DNA from 3 places in the Saccharothrix xinjiangensis genome. Region 1 is predicted to be linked to each of the others. Evidence: riboswitches for the same ligand, from Rfam matches in the RefSeq annotation. Region 1 holds a riboswitch; each other region holds the start of a gene.

The links. A riboswitch is a leader RNA that binds a small molecule or an ion and turns the genes downstream of it on or off. The one in region 1 is predicted to bind glycine.
Region 2: linked by a shared signal. The riboswitch ahead of gcvP (aminomethyl-transferring glycine dehydrogenase) and the one ahead of gcvT (glycine cleavage system aminomethyltransferase GcvT) in region 1 are both predicted to bind glycine.
Region 3: linked by a shared signal. The riboswitch ahead of gcvH (glycine cleavage system protein GcvH) and the one ahead of gcvT (glycine cleavage system aminomethyltransferase GcvT) in region 1 are both predicted to bind glycine.

Annotation. Positions count from the first base shown of each region.
Region 1 is NZ_BAAAKE010000002.1:142,628-150,251, forward strand. Features, by position in the region: gene ABD223_RS05970 (ArsR/SmtB family transcription factor) at 1-40, opposite strand, end outside; gene ABD223_RS05975 (SRPBCC domain-containing protein) at 27-458, opposite strand; gene ABD223_RS05980 (COG4315 family predicted lipoprotein) at 622-1,317, shown strand; gene glyA (serine hydroxymethyltransferase) at 1,874-3,139, opposite strand; gene gcvT (glycine cleavage system aminomethyltransferase GcvT) at 3,159-4,259, opposite strand; glycine riboswitch at 4,371-4,460, opposite strand; glycine riboswitch at 4,462-4,553, opposite strand; gene ABD223_RS05995 (DUF3817 domain-containing protein) at 4,616-4,918, opposite strand; gene ABD223_RS06000 (hypothetical protein) at 4,934-5,305, opposite strand; gene ABD223_RS06005 (helix-turn-helix transcriptional regulator) at 5,566-6,051, opposite strand; gene ABD223_RS06010 (hypothetical protein) at 6,242-6,403, opposite strand; gene ABD223_RS06015 (CaiB/BaiF CoA transferase family protein) at 7,013-7,624, opposite strand, start outside.
Region 2 is NZ_BAAAKE010000023.1:98,426-106,049, forward strand. Features, by position in the region: gene gcvH (glycine cleavage system protein GcvH) at 1-115, shown strand, start outside; gene garA (glycogen accumulation regulator GarA) at 229-690, shown strand; gene ftsR (transcriptional regulator FtsR) at 704-1,363, shown strand; gene ABD223_RS32735 (bifunctional nuclease family protein) at 1,510-1,983, shown strand; gene ABD223_RS32740 (MerR family transcriptional regulator) at 2,746-3,321, shown strand; glycine riboswitch at 3,581-3,670, shown strand; gene gcvP (aminomethyl-transferring glycine dehydrogenase) at 3,825-6,713, shown strand; gene ABD223_RS32750 (DUF3224 domain-containing protein) at 6,919-7,200, opposite strand; gene ABD223_RS32755 (helix-turn-helix transcriptional regulator) at 7,253-7,624, shown strand, end outside.
Region 3 is NZ_BAAAKE010000021.1:78,272-85,895, reverse strand. Features, by position in the region: gene ABD223_RS31150 (Gfo/Idh/MocA family oxidoreductase) at 1-439, shown strand, start outside; gene ABD223_RS31145 (SSI family serine proteinase inhibitor) at 624-977, shown strand; gene ABD223_RS31140 (hypothetical protein) at 1,484-2,188, shown strand; gene ABD223_RS31135 (glutathione peroxidase) at 2,185-2,673, shown strand; gene ABD223_RS31130 (hypothetical protein) at 2,735-3,010, opposite strand; gene ABD223_RS31125 (L-serine ammonia-lyase) at 3,211-4,575, opposite strand; gene gcvH (glycine cleavage system protein GcvH) at 4,578-4,958, opposite strand; glycine riboswitch at 5,082-5,176, opposite strand; gene ald (alanine dehydrogenase) at 5,374-6,480, shown strand; gene ABD223_RS31110 (hypothetical protein) at 6,843-7,025, shown strand; gene ABD223_RS31105 (hypothetical protein) at 7,022-7,525, shown strand; gene ABD223_RS31100 (ABC transporter ATP-binding protein) at 7,575-7,624, shown strand, end outside.

The DNA of each region.
Region 1 (7,624 bases):
AGACCTGTTCGGCGATCGCCTCGTCGTCAGGCCGCGTCAAGGTGGGCCGCCAGGTCGGCCAACTCGTTCTTCCAGCCCTGGACGTGGGCGTCGTGGGCCTTGCGGCCGGCGTCCTCCGGCAGCCGGGCGAAGCCGGTCTCGACCGCGACCAGCCGCGTGCCGCCGTCGACGGGTTCGAGGGTGAACTCGACGTAGGTGCGGTGCCGTTCGTCCTCCGGGAGCCCGTCGACCGGCCAGGTGAACCCGAACACCGACGGTTCCTCGACCCGCTCCACGCGCAGGTCGACCGCGTGGCCGCCCTCCCACGACAGCCGGATCACCCCGCCCACGCTCAGGTCCACCGTCGCCTCGTTGCCGAACCAGGAGCCCAGGCCCTCGGCGGTGGTCAGCGCGTCCCACACCGCGCGCGGCGGGTGGGCGAGTTCGAGGGTGCGTTCGATGCGATCGGGAAAGCCCACGACGTCCTCCAAGTTGCAACCGTTCGGTTGCTAGAAAGTATGGCAACCAGGAAGTTGCGTCAATGGAAGAGGCCCACCCCTGACTTCGCCGGGAGCTGAACCGTTGCCGTGACAGGGCCGTAATCGTCGGTGGAGCGATCGACGGACCGAGGAGGAGTTGAGTGTGATCCAACGAAACCGCGTCGCCATCGCCGTCGCGGCCGGCCTGGTGGCCGTGCTCGCGCTGGTCGTGTGGACGTCCAACACCACCGTGCTGCGGGGCACCACCGTGGCCCAGACCGAGCAGGTGGACGCCGGGGCGCAGGAGTACGAGGCGCCGCTGGCGCCCGCGACCAGCGAGGAAGCCGCCCCGGGCGAGGGGGATGCGGCCGGTGATTCGGCCGGGGACGCGGCTGGGGATGCTGCCGGGGAGGGCGCGGGTGAGGAGGCCTCCGCGCCGGAGGCGCAGGCTGCGCCCGCCGGTCCGCAGATCACCCTGGTCGGCAAGAGCGTCCCCCGCATGGGTGACGTCGTGCAGGACGGCGACGGGCGCACGCTGTACCGGTTCGACAAGGACACGGCCAAGCCGGCGAAGTCCAACTGCGAGGGTCAGTGCGCGGTCACCTGGCCGCCGCTGCTGTCCAACGGCGGCGAACCCGCGTTGCGGGGCGTCGACCCGGCGCTGGTGTCGACGGTCAAGCGCGCCGACGGTTCCGAGCAGGTCACCCTGGACGGTTGGCCGCTCTACACCTACGCCAAGGACGAGGCCCCGGGTCAGTGGAAGGGGCAGGGCGTCGGTGGCACGTGGTTCGTGGTGCAGCCCAACGGGAAGCGGAACGTCGAGTGCCTGCCGCCCGGGGTGACCGCGCCGGCCGCGTGAAGTCCACCGTGGAGCGCCCTGATCCCCCGGCTGGGGTTGGCCGGGGGATCAGGGCGTTGCGCGGCGGTCGTGGTGGGGCGGGGTTGGCGTGGTTGGCCGGGGTTGGCCGGGGTTGGCGGGGTTCACGGGCGGTCGCTCGCCGCTGGGCAGGCCTCCGGGGGAGGGGCGGGACGCTCGTCCTCTCCCGTATGGCCTGCCGGAGGCAACCACCCTTGTCAAGGGGTCCGCGAAGGGCGTGCGGACCCCTTGACAAGCGCGGTAGGGCTGCGCCCAGGCCATACGGGAGAGGACGAGCGCGGCACCGCTCTGACGCTGCGCGTCAACCCGAGAGTCCGCGTGTCCTCCAGTCGGACATCGCGTGTCGTCCAGTCAGGCATCGCGAGTCGTCCGGTGGGACATCGCGAGTCGTACGTTCAGGACGCGCGAGTCGGACGTTCAGGTCCACCGTGTCGAACGTTCGGGACCGGTGAGTTCTACGTTCAGGGGTGTGCCCTTCGGTTGTCCCGCAGGCGGGTGGTGCGGGACGACCGAAGGGCGGGCTACTTCGTGCCGTGCTTCACAGGGTCGGGTACAGCGGGTGCTTGGCTGCCAGCACGTCGACCCGCGCGCGCAGTTCCGCCAGGTCCGGTGACGGCTGGAGGGCGGCTGCGATGATGTCGGCCACCTCGGTGAAGTCCGCTGCGCCGAAGCCTCGCGTGGCCAGGGCCGGGGTGCCGATGCGCAGGCCGGAGGTGACCATCGGGGGGCGGGGGTCGTTCGGCACCGCGTTGCGGTTGACCGTGATGCCGACCTCGTGCAGGCGGTCCTCGGCCTGCTTGCCGTCCAGTTCGGACGCCACCAGGTCGACCAGCACGAGGTGGACGTCGGTGCCGCCGGTGAGGACCTTCACGCCTGCGGCGGTCGCGTCGGGCTGTGACAGGCGGTCGGCGAGGATCTTGGCGCCCTCGACCGTGCGGCGCTGGCGGTCGGCGAACTCCGGGGACGCGGCGTGCTTGAAGGCCACCGCCTTGCCCGCGATCACGTGTTCCAGCGGGCCGCCCTGCTGGCCGGGGAACACCGCCGAGTTGATCTTCTTGGCCAGGTCCGGCTCGTTGGTCAGGATGACCCCGCCGCGCGGGCCGCCCAGCGTCTTGTGCGTGGTGGTGGTCACCACGTGCGCGTGCGGCACCGGGCTGGGGTGCAGGTCCGCCGCCACCAGGCCGGCGAAGTGCGCCATGTCCACCATCAGGTAGGCCTCGACCGAGTCGGCGATGCGGCGGAACTCGGCGAAGTCCAGCTGGCGCGGGTAGGCCGACCAGCCGGCCACGATGAGCTTGGGCCGGTGCTCCTGGGCGAGCCGCTCGACCTCGGCCATGTCGACCCGGCCGTCGGTGTCCGACACGTGGTAGGGCACCACGTTGTAGAGCTTGCCGGAGAAGTTGATCCTCATGCCGTGCGTCAGGTGGCCGCCGTGCGCCAGGTCCAGGCCCAGGATCGTGTCGCCGGGCTGGAGCAGGGCGAACATGGCGCACGCGTTGGCCTGCGCGCCCGAGTGCGGCTGCACGTTGGCGAAGCCCGCGCCGAACAGCGCCTTGACCCGCTCGATGGCCAGCCGCTCGATCACGTCGACGTTCTCGCAGCCGCCGTAGTAGCGGCGGCCCGGGTAGCCCTCGGCGTACTTGTTGGTCAGCACCGAGCCCTGCGCCTGGAGCACCGACACCGGCGTGAAGTTCTCGGAGGCGATCATCTCCAGCGTGCTCTGCTGCCGGTGCAGCTCGGCGGCGACCGCGTTCGCGACCTCCGGGTCGAACTCCGCGAGGGAGGTGTTGAAGTGCTCGGACATGTGGATCTCTCTCCTGGGGTCAGCTGGTTCGCTTGTAGAACGGCAGGGCGACGACTTCCACCGGCTCGTGCTTGCCCCGGACGTCGACGAACAGCGACGTGCCCGGCCGGGTGTGGTCGACGGCCACGTAGGCCATGGCCACCGAGTAGCCCAGCGTCGGCGACAGGGCGCCGCTGGTGACCTCGCCGATCGGGTCGCCCGCCGCGTCCAGCACCGGGTACCCGTGCCGCGGCGCGCGGCGCGAGGTGGTCTTCAGGCCGACCAGGGTGGTGTCCACGCCCCGCTCGGCGACGGCGGCCAGCGCGTCGCGGCCGACGAAGTCGCCCGGCTTGTCGAGCTTGACCACCCGGCCCAGGTTCGCGTGGAACGGCGTGCGCTCGCGGCCCAGCTCGTTGCCGTACAGCGGCATGCCCGCCTCCAGGCGCAGCGTGTCGCGGCAGCCGAGGCCGGCGGGCTTCAGGTCGTGCGGCGCGCCGGCCTCCAGCAGCGCCCGCCACACGTGGGGCGCGTCGGCCGGTGCGGTGAACAGCTCGAAGCCGTCCTCGCCGGTGTAGCCGGTGCGGGCCAGCAGCACGGGCTTGCCCGCCACCTCGGTCGGGTAGGAGGCGTAGTACTTGACCGTCGACAGGTCGGTGGGCGTGAGGCCTTCGAGGATCGCCGTGGAGCTCGGGCCCTGGACGGCGAGCAGCGCGTAGTCGGTCGAGCGGTCCTCGACGGTGGTGTCGAAGCCCTCGGCCCGCGCCACCAGCGCCTCGTGCACCACGGCCGCGTTGGAGGCGTTCGCCACGACCAGGTACTCCTGGTCACCCAGCCGGTAGACGATCAGGTCGTCGACCACGCCGCCGTCGGCCTCGCAGATCATGGTGTAGCGGGCGCGGCCGACGCCGATCGCGGAGGCGTGCCCGACCAGGGCGCGGTCCAGCGCGGCGCCCGCCTCCGGCCCGGTGAGCACGATCTCACCCATGTGGGTCAGGTCGAACAGGCCCGCCGACGTCCGCACCGCGCGGTGCTCGGCCAGCTCGCTGTCGTAGCGCAGCGGCATCCGCCAGCCCGCGAAGTCGGTGAACATGGCGCCCAGCGCCTCGTGCTCGGCGTGCAGGGGCGTGCGGCGGCTTTCCATCAGGCGCGGTCCTCCGGGGGTGCGGACATGCCGGTAGCGCCGACCGGTCGGGTCGGCGGGCACGTGTGGGAGATGACACGGTCCATCGGAGACTCCTCGTCTGAGTGAGCCTCCCCCTCTGTCATGAGCCTGAGAGCTTCGCCGCTGGTGAGCGGCTTGCACCGTGGGCGAGGCGCACCGGGCGCCTGCTTTCCAGAGTTGCCTTCATCGGCGGTAGCTGTGCCTGAGAGATTCCGGGGAGGGGTTGCTCCTTCGGCGCCCCAGCTCACCTGGGGACTCTCCCGCGCGACGTCGACGGCCGTGTTCAGTTGGTACCGCCAGACGCTAGGCGGGCCCGGCGGCCCGGTCAACCCTGGTCACAGGGCCTTGCCGGTCCGGAGGCTCTCCACGACCCTGCGCTCGGCGTAGAACGACACGAACGGGATCGTGCCGGCGAGCAGCACCAGGGCCGTGGCCTTGATCGACCAGCGGGCCTTGAGCGCCAGGTCGACGGTCAGCACCAGGTAGATCGCGTAGAGGAAGCCGTGCACCGGGCCGACGATCCGCATCATGGTCTCGCTGTCGCCCACGTACTTGGCGAACATGGCGGCCACGAGCAGCAGCAGGCCGACACCGACCACGTAAGCCATGAACCGGAACCTGGTCAACGCGCCGTTCATCGCCCTACCTTCGCTTCACCGCTGGTCCCGCGCGTGCAACTCGGCGAGCATGCGGTTGTAGGCCGCCAGCTCGTCGTCCTCGTCGTCGTGCGCTCTCCTGACGGGCTCAACCGTAACGACCCGGCCGGCCGGGTCGCCCACCGGCTCCTCGGCCGGGTTGGCGGCCTCCGCCTTGCGCTGGGCGTCCAGCTTGCGGATGCGCCACACCATGAAGGCGGGGAAGAGGCCGAACAGGGGCCACTGGAAGACGTAACCGAGGTTCTGGAACGTGCCGCCCGCCTCGGAGAACCGCGCCCACTGCCAGTAGGCGAGGCCGCAGCACACGATGAGGGAGAGCAGGCAGACCAGCGCGATGGCGGTCCGCTTGGGGGTGATGAGGCCCGGCACGAACTCCAGGGTACTTCGCGTGCCGAGCAGGTCGAACGGTCGGGTTTGCCGAGTTCACCCGGTTCACCCGGTTCGGCTCGGTGCGGGTCCGTGCGCCTCTTCCGTGCGCCTCTGTCGGTCGCGGCATCCCTGCCGGTCACGGCGGCGTGCCGGTCACGGCGGTGCGCTCGGGACCCGTGTTGGGCGAGGGCTCCTCCCGCAGGAGCCCACCCCTCGGGCTTGGGCTCCCGACCACAGGAGCCCGCCCCTCTCGTTCCGGACTAGGCCACGCCGTCCCGGCGTTGCCTCTGCAACCTGGCCACGCACCAGGCCGCCGCACTGCCTCGACGCAGGTGCTGGAGCACCGTCATCGGTCCGAGCCGACGACCGAGGTCGGCGGGCGTGAGCCCGGCCGCCCGGTAGTCCAGAGCGCGCTGGTCCAGCGGGCTGATGCCCGCGTCCCACCACTGCTCCGCCTCGGACAGGTCGCCCACCAGCTGCCAGTAGCTGGCGGCGGCCGCGAGCAGGGCCTCGGGCACCTCGGGCGCCCGCTTCCGCATCGCCGCCACGTAGGCGGGGTCAGCGGACTCGACCCGCACCAGGCCACGGGGACCACCACTCGCCCGCTGCACGGGGATGCCGGGGGACGGCGGGGCTTCCGCGAGCCACGCGTCCTTGATCCGGTTCACCTCTTGCAGCTCCGCGTCGTCCGAGCGCTCAGCCGCCCACTGCCGCAGCAGCTCGTCGACTCCGGAGTCCTCGACCATTCTGCCTCCTCATCGGTCGAAGATCAGCCAATGCAGCGCACCGTATTAGCGGGTACCGACAACCGCTAGACCCCGGTTTGTCAAAAACCCTGTTACCAGCGCGTTATAGCCCTCATTCCACCCGTACGGTCCAACGATGGAAGCCCGATGTCACTGCTGGTGACCGCACTGAGCGGAGTTCGGCGGGCCGCTACGCGAAGAGGCTGCGGACGAAGGTGATGATCGACTGAGCGCCCTGCTCAAGCCACCCGAGCGCCGTGCGCACCGCTTCGGCCGACTCGTTCGGCTGGGTGATCAGGAGGAACAGCACCAGCGCGACCGCCGCCAGCGTCACCACCTTCTTGACGTTCACTGATCGGTCTCCGTCCGCATCACGGGGCAGGGGCAGGCGGGCGCGTGCCCGCCGCGTCACCCGACATGCTCCCTCATTCACCCGGATGACGAACGCCAAACCCCCTGTGATCCCCCAGGCGGTGGCGTGGACAACCACGCAGACGCACATCGACCCCGCCCGGTGTCACCCGAACGGACTATCAAGGGCACCTGCGGTCCCGCCGATCACCTAGATACGGGCACTCGCCCACCCCCCATGGCACGAACACCGGAGTTGAGCGACACCATCACGTCCGTACTGCTCCTCACCTGTTTGCGGCGGGTCGCGCACCTAGCGTGACAAAGCCCGATGTCGGCCGCCGATATTTTTCACCACCTCTTCAGGTGATTTTTCGCGCCCATTCACGATCACCGGATGAACCGGAACAGCCGGATCGACCGGAACGCGCCGGAGACCGACCGGGAGACCCGGTGATCGAGCGGAACACCCCGGAGGGTGAACTCCCGGGCCGACCGGTCGAATGAGCGGTCCCGCAGCGTCGAACGGCGGGCGCCGAAGGTGGGTCGCGACCAGTCGAACGGTCGAGTCCCGCGAGTCGAACGCCCGGCCCGAGGAGTCGACCGGCGCTCAGCCGACCACGCCGGCGCGCCGCAGCTCCGCCACCTCGTCCGCCGCCAGCCCCAGCTCCGCCAGCACCTCCGCCGTGTGCTCGCCCACCGCGGGCGGCGGGGCGGGCACGGCCGCCGGGGTCCGGTCGAACCGCGGCGCGGGCGCCGGCTGGGTCGTGCCGCCCACCTCCACGAACGCCCCGCGCTCCGCGTTGTGCGCGTGCCCCGGGGCCTCGCCGGGGGCCAGCACCGGCGCCAGGCACGCGTCCGCGCCACCCGCCAGCGCCGCCCACTCGTCCCGCGTCCGCGTGGCCACCGCCGCCGCGATCCGGGACCTCAGCTCGGGCCAGTTCGCGGGGTCGTGCCTGCTCGGCACGTCCTCCCCCGCCAACCCGAGCACGGTCAGCAGCTCGGCGTAGAACTTCTCCTCCAGCGCGCCGACGCTGACGTACTTGCCGTCCGCCGCCTCGTACACGTCGTAGAACGGCGCGCCGCCGTCCAGCAGGTTCTCGCCGCGGCCGCCCGGCCACGCACCCGCCGCCGACATGCCGTGCAGGAACGTGGTCAGCAGCGCCGCGCCGTCGACCATCGCCGCGTCCACGACCTGGCCCCGCCCGGACCGGTCCCGCTC
Region 2 (7,624 bases), on a different contig from region 1:
GAACTCCGACCCGTACGGTGAGGGGTGGATGGTGGAGCTCCGGCTCGACGACCCGGTCGCGGTGGACGACCTGCTCGACGCCGCCGCGTACCAGGAGCTGGCGGCACAGGGGTGACGTCGATCTTCCGGCGGCTCTTCGGTCGGTGGGGGAGCCGCTCCTCAGACAAGGCTTCGGGCACGATAGGTTCTAACGAACTCGACGGTTCCAGCAGCAGGAGGAGAGCTCAGGTGAGCACGAACGACGGGCCCGGCGTCCCGCCCGAGCAGTCCCCGGAGCGGACCTCCGTTTTCCGGGCCGACTTCCTCGCCGAGGTCGAGGGCGCCGAGGCGCCCGCCCAGGAGCCGGCGGTCGCCGGCGTCGACGCGCTGCCCGCCGGGTCGGCCCTGCTCGTGGTCAAGCGCGGTCCCAACGCGGGGTCGCGGTTCCTGCTTGACCGCGACACGACCAGCGCCGGCCGGCACCCCGACAGCGACATCTTCCTCGACGACGTGACGGTCTCGCGCCGGCACGCCGAGTTCCGCCGCGAGGGCGGCGAGTTCGTGGTGATCGACGTGGGCAGCCTCAACGGCACCTACGTCAACCGCGAGCCCGTCGACCAGGCAGTGCTGGCCAACGGCGACGAGGTGCAGATCGGGAAGTTCCGCCTGGTGTTCCTGACCGGTCCGGGCGCCGGGGGCCAGGGAGCCTGACGGTGGGGCTCCGGTGACGGCGGCCGGGCGGCCACGCGGGGGGTTGAGCATCGGGGCGGTGCTGTCCCAGCTCCGACCCGACTTCCCCGACGTCACCATCTCCAAGATCCGGTTCCTGGAATCGGAGGGGTTGGTCCGCCCGGCGCGCACGGCCTCGGGGTACCGGCAGTTCGCCCCGGCGGACGTCGAGCGCCTGCGGTACGTGCTGGCCGCGCAACGCGACAGGTACCTGCCGCTGAAGGTCATCAAGGAGCAGCTGGACGCGGTCGACCAGGGCGTGCGCGCCGTGGACCTCGGCCCGTCCCCCGGTCACCGGATCACCCGCGACGACCTGCTCGCGCGCGCGGGCATCGAGTCGGCCGAACTGGCCGACCTGGAGCAGCACGGCCTGGTCGCCGCGGGTCCGGGCGGGTTCTACGACCACGAGGCGGTGCAGATCGCCGCGACGGTCCGGGCGATGGCCGAGCACGGCGTCCAGGCCAGGCACCTGCGCCCGTTCCGGGCCGCCGCCGACCGGGAGGTCGCCCTGGTCGAGCAGGCCGCCGCGGCGGCGCACCGGGCGCGGGCCGACGAGGTCGCCCGCGACCTGGCGGCGCTCTCGGTAACCCTGCACACGCTGCTCGTCAAGGTCGGTCTGCGGGACGGCGCGGGCAAGCGCGTTTCGCCGAGGTGAACAAGTGTCCGCATCGTGATCCCGGACCTGACGGGCGGTTGCGCACAAGGCCCGCTTGGCGGGTAGCGTCGAAAGGGTACGTGGGGGATCCTCGTTCATACAGCGGGGACGCCAGGATTTCAGCGCGCTGAGGGAGGCGAGACCCGATGAGCGAGATGCGCGTCGTGGGTGTGCGGGTGGAACTGCCCGCCAACCAGCCGATCCTGTTGCTGCGCGAAACCGAGGGTGAGCGGTACCTGCCGATCTGGATCGGTTCAGTCGAGGCCACCGCGATCGCGCTGGAGCAGCAGGGCGTGCGACCCGCCCGGCCGCTGACCCACGACCTGCTCAAGGACGTCATCGGCGCCCTCGGCCGGCAGTTGGAGCAGGTGCGGATCACCGACCTGCAAGAGGGCACGTACTTCGCGGAGCTGGTGTTCGACGGCGACGTGCGGGTGTCCGCGCGCCCCAGCGACTCGGTGGCGCTGGCGCTGCGGATCGGCGTGCCGATCCACGCGGAGGAGTCCGTGCTGGCCGAGGCCGGGTTGATCATCCCGGACGAGCAGGAGGACGAGGTCGAGAAGTTCCGCGAGTTCCTCGACTCCGTGTCGCCGGAGGACTTCCGGGGCGCCGACACCTGAGTCGCCCACCAGGCCTGACGGGCCTGATGGGCCTGATGGGCCTGACGGGTTCACCAGGCCCGACATGCTTGAACAGGGGTCCCCTGCCCAGGGGACCCCTGTTTTGATTTTGCCGGTTCGCGCGTGGAGGCGGAAGAAACGGGGCGCGATCTGTGGACAACCGCGGCGGGCGGTAAGGCGGAACCTGGTCCGCGGACAGTGGTGGCAGGTGGCAGGTGGCGCGTGCGGACAGGCTCTGTGGACAACCGCGGTGAGCTGTCAGGGGCGCGCAGGGTCGATCGCCGCCAACCCCCCCGCCCCACTGGTCGGGCGAACCTCGACCGCCGCCCCCGCCGCGGGTCCGAGCCACCCCCCGGTCGGCCCGGACCCGGACCTCGTCAAACCACCGCCGCCCAGTCTCAACCCGCGGCGGGCGGGTAACACCTGCGAGAGGCTCGGCCACTGTTCCGAACCCCTCGCAGGCGTGTGCGGTGCGTTGTGGATCAACCCCGCGTGCCACCCCCCGGTGTCACACTTATGGATTACACAACGTCAGCAATTCTCTGCTAAACGATCACTAAACGTCACCCGAATGGCTTACAACGGCCGACTCTCTCAACCTCTACCTCAGGTTGAGGTCAGACACGTCCCGCGCGTCGCGTTGACCTGCCCCCTAGGCGGTCTTACCGTCGAGCTCAGGTGAATTGCCACGGTGTGATTCGAGCGCCGCGGCGGCTTCACGTTGGTCGCCGGTCGTCGTGACCGGACCGAGGGGAGGCAGGCGTGGTCGAGGAAGCGCCCATCATCCGGGCCGGTTCCGGCTCCGGCGAACAGGGCGAGCTGTTCCCGGACTCCTCGCTGCCGGACGAACTCGTGGGGTACCGCGGCCCGGCCGCGTGCCAGATCGCGGGCATCACCTACCGCCAGCTCGACTACTGGGCCCGCACCGACCTGGTCAGCCCGACCATAAGGAGCGCACACGGCTCCGGCAGCCAACGGCTGTACTCGTTCAAGGACATCCTCGTCCTGAAGGTCGTCAAGCGGCTCCTGGACACCGGCGTCTCGCTCCAGAACATCCGGGTCGCGGTCGACCACCTCCGCCGCCGCGGCGTGCAGGACCTGGCCCGCATCACGTTGTTCAGCGACGGCACCACGGTCTACGAGTGCACCTCGCCCGAGGAGGTCGTGGACCTGCTCCAGGGCGGCCAGGGCGTGTTCGGCATCGCGGTCAGCGGCGCCATGCGGGAGATCAGCGGCACCATCCACGAGTTCCCCGCCGAGCGCGCGGACGGCGCCGAGATCGTGCCGGCCCCGAACGACGAGCTGTCACGCCGTCGCCGCACCCGCGCCACCGGCTGAACCACCGGACGCCCGCGCCGCCGATCCCGGGCGCCGACACCGAACACCGATCCGGACCGGGCGCACGCCGAACCCGTGCACCGAATCGGAGCACGAACAGGTCCACCGACCACGGCGTGAACACGGCGTGCTACAGGCGGGTACCTCGGGGGTGCCCGCCGGAAAACCCGGTCAAACCCGGTTGTCCAGCCATTGAGATCCACGTCGCGCCCGCGGGACCGGCGCGTCCCCTGCCAGGTACGATTCGCGGGCAGTCGCTTTATCCCGCGCGGGAGAGTCCGAGTCCGCTCGGCGCCGAAGGAGCAAATCCTCCCCGGAACCTCTCAGGCGCAAGGACCGTGCGGGTGAGACGCCTCTGGAAAGCGGGTCGGGCAAGAAAAGACCCCGCCGACGGTGCAAACCCGGCCACCACCGGGTGAAGCTCTCAGGCGCCCGGCGACGGGCAGGAGACAGAGGGGGAGGGCAACGGCAGCAGTGTGCCCGTAGCCCCGGAGGCGACACCCATGACGCAGGACCGCATCCCCCTCGCCGCTCTTGAGCACGGCACCCCCTTCGCCGACCGGCACGTGGGCCCCCGGCCCGCCGAGCTGGCGCGCATCCTCGACGTGATCGGCGTCGGCTCCCTGGAGGAGCTGGCCCAGCGCGCCGTGCCCGAGGCGATCCGCGAGCGCGACCTGGTGCTGGACCTGCCCGCGCCCGCCACCGAGACCGAGGCCCTGGCCGAGCTGCGCGCCCTGGCGGCCCGCAACCGCCCGATGACCCAGATGATCGGCCTCGGCTACCACGGCACCACCACGCCGCCGGTGATCCGCCGCAACGTGCTGGAGAACCCCGCGTGGTACACCGCGTACACGCCCTACCAGCCGGAGATCTCCCAGGGCCGCCTGGAGGCCCTGCTGAACTTCCAGACCGTCGTCGGCGACCTGACCGGCCTGCCGCTGGCCAACGCCTCCATGCTGGACGAGTCCACCGCCGCCGCCGAGGCGATGACGCTGGTCCGCCGCGCGGGCCGGGCCAAGTCGAACAAGTTCGTGGTGGACGCGGACACGCTGCCGCAGACCCTCGCCGTCATCGAGACCCGCGCCGAGCCGCTGGGCATCGAGGTCGTCACCGCCGACCTGTCGCAGGGCCTGGAGGGCCTCGGCCTGGGCGGCGACTTCTTCGGCGTGCTGCTGTCCTACCCCGGCGCGTCCGGCGTGGTCCGCGACCACGCGTCGGTCGTCGAGGAGATCCACCGGGCCGGCGCGCAGGCCGTCGTGGCCGCCGACCTGCTGGCGCTGACCCTGCTGCGCCCGCCGGGCGAGATCGGCGCGGACGTGGTCGTCGGCACCACCCAGCGCTTCGGCGTGCCGATGGGCTTCGGCGGTCCCCACGCCGGCTACATGGCCGTCCGCCAGGGCCTGGAGCGGCAGCTGCCGGGCCGCCTCGTCGGCGTGTCCGTCGACGCCGACGGCAACCCGGCCTACCGGCTGGCGCTCCAGACCCGCGAGCAGCACATCCGCCGCGAGAAGGCGACCAGCAACATCTGCACCGCGCAGGTCCTGCTGGCCGTGGTCGCCTCCATGTACGCCGTCTACCACGGCCCCGAGGGCCTGAAGGCCATCGCGACCCGCGCCCACCGGATGGCGACGGTGCTGGCCGCGGGCCTGTGCGAGGCCGGCGTGGAGGTGGTGCACGGCGAGTTCTTCGACACCGTGCGCGCCCGCGTCGAGGGCCGGGCCGCCGAGGTCGTGGCCGCGGCGCGCGACCTGGGCGTGAACCTGTGGCGCGTGGACGACGACGTCGTGTCCATCGCCTGCGACGAGACGACCACGCGCGAGCACCTGGACCGGGTGTGGCAGGCGTTCGGCGTCACCGTGGCCGACGTGGACGGCCTGGACGCCGACACCGCCGACGGCATCCCCGCCGACCTGCGCCGCACCTCCGAGTACCTGACCCACCCGGTGTTCCACACCCACCGCTCGGAGACCGCGCTGCTGCGCTACCTGCGGTCCCTGTCGGACAAGGACGTGGCGCTGGACCGCAGCATGATCCCGCTGGGCTCGTGCACGATGAAGCTCAACGCCACGGCCGAGATGGAGCCCATCACCTGGCCGGAGTTCGCCGAGCTGCACCCGTTCGCGCCGGTCGAGGACGCCGCCGGGTACCTGGAGCTGATCGGCGACCTGGAGCGGTGGCTGGCCGAGGTCACCGGCTACGACGCCGTGTCGCTCCAGCCCAACGCGGGCAGCCAGGGCGAGTTCGCGGGCCTGCTGGCCATCCGCGCCTACCACCGCGCCAACGGCGACGCGGACCGCGACGTGTGCCTGATCCCCTCCAGCGCGCACGGCACCAACGCCGCGTCCGCGGTCATGGCGGGCATGCGGGTCGTGGTGGTCAAGTGCGACGACAAGGGCAACGTCGACCTGGGGCACCTGCGCGAGACGGTCGAGGCGCACCAGGACGACCTGGCCGCCATCATGATCACCTACCCGTCGACGCACGGCGTGTACGAGGACACCGTGCGCGAGGTGTGCGGGCTGGTGCACGAGGCCGGCGGCCAGGTGTACGTGGACGGCGCGAACCTCAACGCCCTGATCGGCCTGGCGCAGTACGGCAAGTTCGGCTCGGACGTGTCCCACCTGAACCTGCACAAGACGTTCTGCATCCCGCACGGCGGCGGCGGCCCGGGCGTCGGCCCGATCGGCGTGCGGGCGCACCTGGCGCCGTTCCTGCCCAACCACCCGCTCCAGCCGGCCGCCGGCCCCGCCACGGGCGTCGGCCCGATCAGCGCCGCGCCGTGGGGCTCGGCGTCGATCCTGCCGATCTCGTGGGCGTACGTGCGGATGATGGGCGCCGACGGCCTGCGCCGGGCGACCCTGACCGCGGTGGCCGCGGCGAACTACGTGGCACGGCGGCTGGACGAGCACTTCCCGGTGCTCTACACCGGCGAGGGCGGCTTCGTGGCCCACGAGTGCATCCTCGACCTGCGGCAGATCACCAAGGCGACCGGCGTGACCGTGGACGACGTGGCCAAGCGGCTGGCCGACTACGGGCTGCACGCGCCGACCATGTCGTTCCCGGTGGCGGGCACGCTGATGGTGGAGCCGACCGAGAGCGAGGACCTGGCCGAGATCGACCGGTTCATCGACGCCATGGTCGCGATCAAGCACGAGATCGACCGCGTCGGCGCGGGGGAGTGGCCGGCGGACGACAACCCGCTGCGCAACGCCCCGCACACGGCCGCCTGCGTCACGGCGGAGTGGGACCACCCGTACAGCCGCGAGGTGGCGGTGTTCCCGGCGGGCGTCACCGCGGTCAAGGCGTGGCCGCCGGTGCGGCGCATCGACGGCGCGAAGGGCGACCGGAACCTGGTCTGCTCCTGCCCGCCGGTGTCGGCCTACGGCGGCTGACGCCCCCGGGCCCGCTCCTCCCCGGAGAACTCTCAGGGGCGGGGGGAACGACCAGACCTCGTTCCCCCCGCCCCTGAGCCCCCTGCTGTCGGCTCCTCTCCCCCCTGCGCCGACGTGTCAGTTCTACCCGTTCGACGTTGTTCACGATCAGGACTTGGCTCGTGCACAGCGAACGCTGAACAATCAGAGCGGGTGAAGTGCCTGTTCAGAGCGCGTGATCAAGGTGGAGGCGGCCGGGGCCGTTCCGGGTGATGCGCCCCGAACCGGTGAGGCCCGCCGGCCCGCCGCCCGCCGAGACGACGGTGACGGTCGCGTCGGCCACGCCGTCGCGGAAACCGCCCTCGTGCCGGAGGACGAACGTGCCCTCGCGGCTGGCCGGCGCGCCGGCCCTCTGCTTCGGACCGGTCACCTCGTCGTGGCGGCGCCCGTCCCGGGTGCGCTCGGTCCAGCTCGTCATCTCGGCCTCGGCGGTGGCGTGCGTGGTCATGCGGACAGCCCGGCGGCTGTACCTGACAGGTCTTGTCAGGTAGAACCGACCCGTGCGCGCGGGCCGGTTGTTGTCGCTGCTCCTGCTGCTCCAGTCGCGCGGCCGGATGACGGCCCGGGAGCTGGCGGACGAGCTGGAGGTGTCGGTCCGGACCGTCTACCGGGACGTCGAGGCGCTGGGCGGGGCCGGGGTGCCGGTGTACGCCGACCGCGGCCCGGCGGGCGGCTACCGGCTGCTCGACGGGTACCGGACGCGGTTGACCGGGCTGACCACGGAGGAGGCCGACTCGCTCTTCCTGGCCGGGATGCCGGGGCCGGCGGCCGAGCTGGGGCTGGGGGCGGTGGTGGCGGCGGCCCAGCTGAAGGTGCTGGCGGCGCTGCCGCCGGAGCTGCGGTCGCGGGCGGGCCGGGTGCGGGAGAGGTTC
Region 3 (7,624 bases), on a different contig from region 1:
CACCGCCGTGTACGCCGAGGTGCGGACGCTGCGGGCGGGCGCGAAGGCGCACGACGACGCCTTCCTCGCGCTGACCCACACCACCGGCGCGGTGTCGCACCTGTGGACGTCGGCGCTGGCGGCCTCGCTCGGGCCCCGGTTCCGGGTGCTGGGCGACCGGTCGGCGTTCGTGAAGTCCGGCATGGACCCGCAGGAGGAGGCGCTGAAGGCGGGCGCGACGCCCGGCGGACCCGGCTGGGGCGAGGACGACCGGGAGCGCTGGGGCCTGCTGGGCGACGCGCCGGTGCGCACCGAGCCCGGCGCGTACCAGGACTTCTACGCGGCCGTCGCGGCCGGTCGGGCCCCGGTGCCCGGCGCGGACGCGGTGGCCGGGCTGGAGGTCGTGGAGGCGGCGTTCGAGTCGGCGCGGACGGGCGCGGTCGTCCGGCTCGCCGACTGACTCCCGGTCGTGGCGGTCCCCGGTCGTGGCGGTCTCGGGGCCGCGTGTTCCCGGCGCGACGAGGGCGCACTCACCTACTCGCAGGTAACGGGACTATCGGCCCGACTGGCGTGAACCTTGAGCGGAACCACACTTTTCGGTGAGATAACTGGAGGAGGCGGTGCGAGAGGCCCATCGTGGGCACATGGCACCACTTCCCGTCCTCGCGGCGATCGCCGCACTGGTACCCGGTTTCACCGTCCCGGAGTCGAACTTCATGCTCAGCTCGACGCGTGACGGCACCCTCCAGATCGTGAACCTCGTCTGCGAGCCGAACGGCGGCCTGCACCCCAGGGCGGACGAGACCTGCTCCATCCTGTCCGAAGTGGACGGTGACGTCGCCGGCCTGGTCCCCGGCGACGGGGCCTGCACGCTGGAGTACGCCCCCGTGCGGGTCAAGGCCATCGGCAAGTGGCGCGGCGAGAAGCGCACGTTCGAGGCGGAGTTCCCGAACGCCTGCGTGATGCGCTCGCACACGGGCCCGGTCTTCGACTTCTGACCACCGCAGTCCCCGCGACCACCGGCCCACACGCCCGGGAAGGGGGCCACGACACCGCCGCCGAAGTCGTGGCCCCCTCCTCGGGTTGACGAGGTCCTCGGACCTCTCGCCGTTGACGTTAGGGAGTCGGTCACACCAGCGTCAACGAAGTTCACATCGGTGAAACCGCGCCGGCGCGTCCCGTCCCCGCCGGGGATCACGCAGCGGCGGGTCGCCTGCTCCACCCGAGTGATCGGACCTCTCCCCCACCGGCGCACCGTCTCAGCAGGTCCGATCCATCCTCCGGCCCAGTCGCCCGGGGGATGACGATGGGTGACCTCCGGCTCTGCGCGGTCGGCGTTCCGGTGACGTTCCCGGCACTGGCCACCGGGCACGCGGTTGGTGTTCGGCCTGCGCGTCGGACTGGTCCGCACCGCGCCGGCGCGCCTGCTCGGCCCGCGGGTGGTGGTGGCGGTGTGCCGGCCGAGCGGTTGACGCTGGTCGCGGACCGCTGCCAACCTGGTCCGATGGGGGAAGCGGACGTGGCGCGGCGGGCGTGGGCGGCGCCGCTGCTGTTCTTCGGGGTGGCGACGCTGCTGGTGCTGCCGCTGTACCGGCCGGGCGGGTCGGGGCGGCGCGGCGGCGACGTCCTCTCGCAGGCGGTGAACCTCCCGGACCTGCGCCACCCGACCGCGGTCGGCCTCTACTGGGTGGCCGTGCTCCTGGTGGGCGCGTGGGTGGTGGCGCGGGGCCTCGGGTACGCGACACCCGCGGGCGCCTACCTGGCCGCGGCCGGTGTCGGCTGGGCGGCCCTGCCGGCGAGCACCGCCCTGCACGACCTGCCGCGCTGGTGGACGGGCACCGGCACGGGCGTGATCCTGCTGGCCGCGGCGGCCGCGCTGTGGCGGCGCGGGGTGCTGTACCCGACGCTGGTCGTGGCGCTGCTCGGCGCGGCCGTGCTCGTGGCGTCGCACCCGGCGGTCGGCCCGCTGATCGCCCTCGGCGTCGGCCTGTTCGCGCTGGCGGACGCGGTGCCCGACAACGCCCTGCGGACCACCGTGGCGGCGTTCGCGGTGGCGCTGTGCCTGTCGGCGGCGGCCGCGCCCGTCGAGGCCGGCTCGGCGTGGGCGCTGGCCGGCCCACTGGCGCTGCCGGGGCTGGTGCTGGTCCTGGGCGGGGCGGTCGGCCTGCGCAGGCCCGCGGTCCGGGTGGGATCTAGCCTTCGGGCATGAGCATCCACGACATCCCGGTCCACACCCTGTCCGGCGAGGCGTCCAGCCTGGGTTCGCTGGCCGGCAAGGCGCTGCTGGTGGTCAACGTCGCGTCGCGGTGCGGCCTGACGCCGCAGTACAAGGGCCTGGAGCGCCTGCACGAGAGGTACGCGGAGCGCGGTTTCTCGGTGGTCGGTTTCCCGTGCAACCAGTTCGCGGGCCAGGAGCCGGGCACGGCGGAGGAGATCGCCACGTTCTGCTCGACCACGTACGGGGTGACGTTCCCGCTGTTCGAGAAGGTCGACGTGAACGGCCCGGACCGGCACCCGGTGTACGAGGAGCTGACCGCCGTGCCGGACGGCTCCGGCGCGGCCGGTGACGTGCAGTGGAACTTCGAGAAGTTCGTGCTGTCCCCGACCGGTTCGGTGATCGCCCGCTTCCGCCCGACCACCGACCCGGAGGCGGACGAGGTGGTGGCGGCGGTCGAGTCGGCGCTGCCGCGCTAGTCGACGGAGCGGTGCGGCGCGGTGGAGGACGCGCGTCCGGCACGCCGGACGCGACCGAGGTTCAGATGCGGTCACTGGCGCGTTCGGCGACCAGCACCGCCGCTGCACCCGCCCCCGCCACCAGCAGCATCCCGACCGCCGCCTCGACCGCCCGCTGCCGCCCCGCCTCGTCGCCCCACAGCCACAGCATCACGCAGGCCGCGGCCAGCAACCCGACCGCCGGCCCGACGCACACCACGCCGCGCCGGTAGCTGCACCACCACGTGCAGCCCCCGGCGTACTCGTGGCGGCACAACCGCTGGCCACGCGCATCCCGCGGCAACTGGACGGCCTTCACCTCAGGTCCCGTCCGCACAGCTGGCAGCGGTCACGACCCGGCGCCGGGGACGGCACGTGCACGCCGCCCTCCCCGGCAGGACACGGCTCAACGCTCATCCCCCGAGTGTGACACCGACCTCCCGGGCACCCGTGGTGCGCCACTGCAACAGGCCACACCCGGCCCACGCGCCAACGCGGGGCCGGGTGTCACCGCGACCGTCAGCACTCGATCACGTTCACCGCCAGCCCGCCCCGGGCCGTCTCCTTGTACTTGTCCTTCATGTCCCGGCCGGTCTCCCGCATGGTCTTGATGACCTTGTCCAGCGACACGAAGTGCGACCCGTCCCCCCGCAGCGCCATCCGCGCCGCCGTGATCGCCTTGATCGACGCCAGCGCGTTCCGCTCGATGCACGGGATCTGCACCAGCCCGCCGATCGGGTCGCAGGTCAGCCCGAGGTTGTGCTCCATCGCGATCTCGGCCGCGTTCTCGACCTGCTCCGGCGTGCCGCCCAGCACCTCGGCCAGCCCGCCGGCCGCCATCGAGCAGGCCGAGCCCACCTCGCCCTGGCAGCCCACCTCGGCGCCCGAGATCGACGCGTTCTCCTTGAACAGCACGCCGATGGCGCCCGCGGTCAGCAGGAACCGCACCACGCCGTCGTCCGAGGCGCCCGGCACGAACCTCGCGTAGTAGTGCAGCACCGCGGGCACGATGCCGGCCGCCCCGTTGGTCGGGGCCGTCACCACCCGGCCGCCCGCGGCGTTCTCCTCGTTCACCGCCAGCGCGAACAGCGTCACCCAGTCCATCACCCGCAGGGGGTCGGTGGCGTAGTGCTCGGCCGCCAGCAGTTGCCGCATCTCCGCGGCCCGCCGCCGGACCTTCAAGCCCCCGGGGAGGACGCCGGTCTCGGTGCAGCCCCTCTCGACGCAGTCCTGCATGACCCGCCAGATGTGCAGCAGGCCGCCCCGGACCTCGGTCTCGTCGCGCCACGACAGCTCGTTGGCCAGCATCACCCCGCTGATCGGCAGCCCGGTCTCGCGGGTCCGCGCCAGCAGCTCGTCGCCGGACTTGAACGGGTGCGCCAGCGCCGTCCGGTCCGCCTTGATCCGGTCGGCGCCGGCGGCCGTCTCGTCGACCACGAAACCGCCGCCGACCGAGTAGTACACCGCCGAGTCGACGACCTCCGACCCGGCGTGAGCGGTGAAGCTCATGCCGTTGGGGTGCAGCGGCAGCGACTTGCGCCGGTGCATGACCAGGTCGTCGTCCTCGGTGAAGGCGATCTCCCGCGCACCGCCCAGCCGGAGCCTGCCGGACGCGCGGATCTCCGCGACCCGGGCCTCGGCCGCCGCCGGGTCGACCTCCTCCGGCCGGTGCCCCTCCAGCCCGAGGAGCACCGCCTTCGGGCTGCCGTGGCCGTGGCCGGTCGCGCCGAGCGAACCGAACAGCTCCACCCGCACCCGGTTCACGGACGCGAGCGCGGGCCGCAGCCTGGCCGCGAACATCGTCGCCGCGCGCATCGGGCCGACCGTGTGCGAGCTGGACGGGCCGATGCCGACGGAGAACAGGTCGAACACGCTGATGGCCACGATCAGGCCTCGGTCAGTTCCGCGTACTTCGCCGCGGTCAGCAGCCCGGTGGCCTCCTCGACCGCCACCTTGAACAGCCAGCCGCGCCCGTACGGGTCGTTGTTGATCAGCGACGGGTCGGTGACCACGGCCGGGTTGACCTCGACGACCTCGCCGGTGACCGGCGCGAACAGCTCGCTGACCGACTTGGTGGACTCCAGCTCGCCGCACACCTCGCCGGACGTCACGCGGGTGCCCGCCTTGGGCAGGTCGACGAACACGATGTCGCCCAGCGACTCGGCCGCGTACGAGGTGATGCCGATCGCCACGGGGTCCTGGGCGCCCGGCGCCCAGTCGACCCACTCGTGCTCGGGCGTGTACAGCAGCTTCTCCGGAAAGGTCACGACAGCGCTCCCTGGGTGGTGGTCCTGGTTCCCCCACTCTGTCCTGGGACCTGAGAGCTTCGCCGCACGAAGCTGCGGCTTGCACCGTGGGTGCGCGCTGTGGAGCACGCTTTCCAGAGTCGCCTCACCCGAGCGGTTCTCGCTGCCTGAGAGTGTGCGGGGTGCTTGCTCCTTCGGCGCCCCGGGACGGTGCCCGGGGTCTCTCCCGCGCGGGTTCCGGCGTCTCTGCGCGACGCCGCGGCCGATGTTCAGTTGACTTGCCCGCACGCTAGGTGGCGGGTGGGACGGGTGTCAACGCGCCGGTCGACTTGTCCTGCCGGCACAACCGGGCCCCCGGCCGTTCGTGCCGGGAGCACGATGACACCGCGAACCGGGTAACCGACCTTTGGTGCAACGACGGCCGAAGGAGCCCACCGTGCGGATCGCAGTTCCCCGCGAGATCAAGAACCACGAGTACCGCGTCGCGCTGACCCCGGCGGGCGCCCACGAGCTGACCACGCGCGGCCACGACGTCTACGTGGAGGCGGGCGCCGGGCTCGGTTCGGCCATCACGGACGAGGAGTACCTCGCCGCCGGCGCCAAGGTGCTGGCGAGCGCGGACGACGTGTGGACCGAGGGCGAGCTGGTGCTCAAGGTCAAGGAGCCGGTGGCCGAGGAGCACCCCCGGCTGCGCGAGGGCCAGGTCCTGTTCACCTACCTGCACCTGGCCGCCGACCGGCCGCTGACCGAGGCGCTGCTGGCGTCCCGCACCACCGCCATCGCCTACGAGACCGTGCAGAGCCCGAACGGCGCGCTGCCGCTGCTCGCCCCGATGTCCGAGGTCGCGGGCAGGCTCGCGCCGCAGGTGGGCGCGTTCGCGCTGATGAAGCCCTCCGGCGGCCGGGGCGTGCTGCCCGGCGGCGTGCCCGGCGTGCACCCGGCGCGCGTGGTCGTCATCGGCGGCGGCGTGGCGGGCCTGAACGCGGCCACCATCGCCGCGGGCATGGGCGCGGACGTCGAGATCCTGGACACCAACGTCGACCGGCTGCGGCACGTCGACGCCCTGTTCCAGGGCCGGCTGCGCACCGTCACGTCCACCCGGTACGCGGTCGAGCAGGCCGTGCGCGAGGCCGACCTGGTGATCGGCGCGGTGCTGGTGCCCGGCGCCAAGGCCCCGAAGCTGGTGTCCAACGAGCTGGTGGCGCAGATGAAGCCCGGCTCGGTGCTGGTGGACATCGCGATCGACCAGGGCGGCTGCTTCGCCGACTCGCGGCCCACCACGCACGCCGACCCGACCTACCAGGTCCACGACTCGGTCTTCTACTGCGTGGCCAACATGCCCGGCGCGGTGCCGCGCACGTCGACCTACGCGCTGACCAACGTGACCCTGCCGCACGCCGTGGCGCTGGCCGACCGGGGCTGGAGGGAGGCGCTGCGCGCGGACGCGTCGCTGGCCCTGGGCCTGAACGCGCACGAGGGCGCGCTGACCAACCGGCCGGTCGCCGAGGCCCACGACCTGGAGCACACCGCGGTCGAGATCTGATCCGGGAGCCCACGAGCTGATCCGGGAGAAGAGAGGGCCCCGCTCACCTACCGTGAGCGGGGCCCTCGACGTGAGAGGCGGCCCGCTCAACCAGCCTGGGGGTCACTGGGAGCGGGCCGCGCTGCCAATCCTAGCCGGAGTTCGGGGGCCCTGCCCAGCGGGCCCACCGGTCCGGCCCACACCACCCGCCACCTGAACCACGGTGCGTGCACGTGGTTCAAGCGAACGAGTGAATCTAGACGGTAACGGGTAAGTCACGGCGGCTCGTCGGCCGATGGACAGGTCTGGGAACCCGCGTCGCTACGCAGCGGGGTCGTCCGCTCGCGCGGCGAGGCGCCGCGCCACCTCCGATCGGAGTGCCGATGGCTCAACCACAGGACTGGATCGACTGCCACGACCCGTTCGGGCGGGACCGGTCGATGACCGTGATCGTCGAGGACGACCGGGTGCTCCTGGTCTCCCCGCCCGGCGAATCGGCTGTGATGTCCGTCACCCAAACCCGCCGACTGCACCGCCTGCTCGACCAGGCCGCGGACAGGATGTGAGCGTCTTGGACGAAGCCCTGCGGGCCGCGGTGCTGCGCCGGTTGGCGCTGCTCGACGAGGCCGCCGAGCGCGGTGAGGCCGACTCGCTGGTGCCGCTCGCGCGCGCCGAGATCCACCGCCTGGCCGACGGCTGGCGGCTGCTGCTGACCGTGCACCAGCAGGGTCCGGACGGCCGCTGCCGGGCGTGCCCCGGCGTGCTGCGGAACAAGAGGTGGCCGTGCCAGGTGTGGACGATGGCGCACCAGCACCTCATCGGCGAGGGCTCCACGCACCGGGAGCGGCGGCGCGCGCGGCGGTCGGCGCACCGCGCGGCGCACCGCGCGGAGGAGGTGCCGGGGACCGCGCCCGGCGGTCCGGCGGGCGGCGTGGTGGGCGGCCTGCCCGGTGACCTGTTCGGCGGGCTGCCCGGTGGTCCGCCGGGGAATCCGTCGGGGGACCCCGAGGCCACCGCGGAACTGCCCGTGGTGGTGTCGAAACCACGACATGCCCTCCCCGAGTGATCCCGCTAAGGCAGGATGACGCCCGGTAGGAGCAATCCGGGAGGGACGCGTGCACGACGGCAGTGGCCGCATCGTGGTGCAGGGCTTGACCAAGCAGTT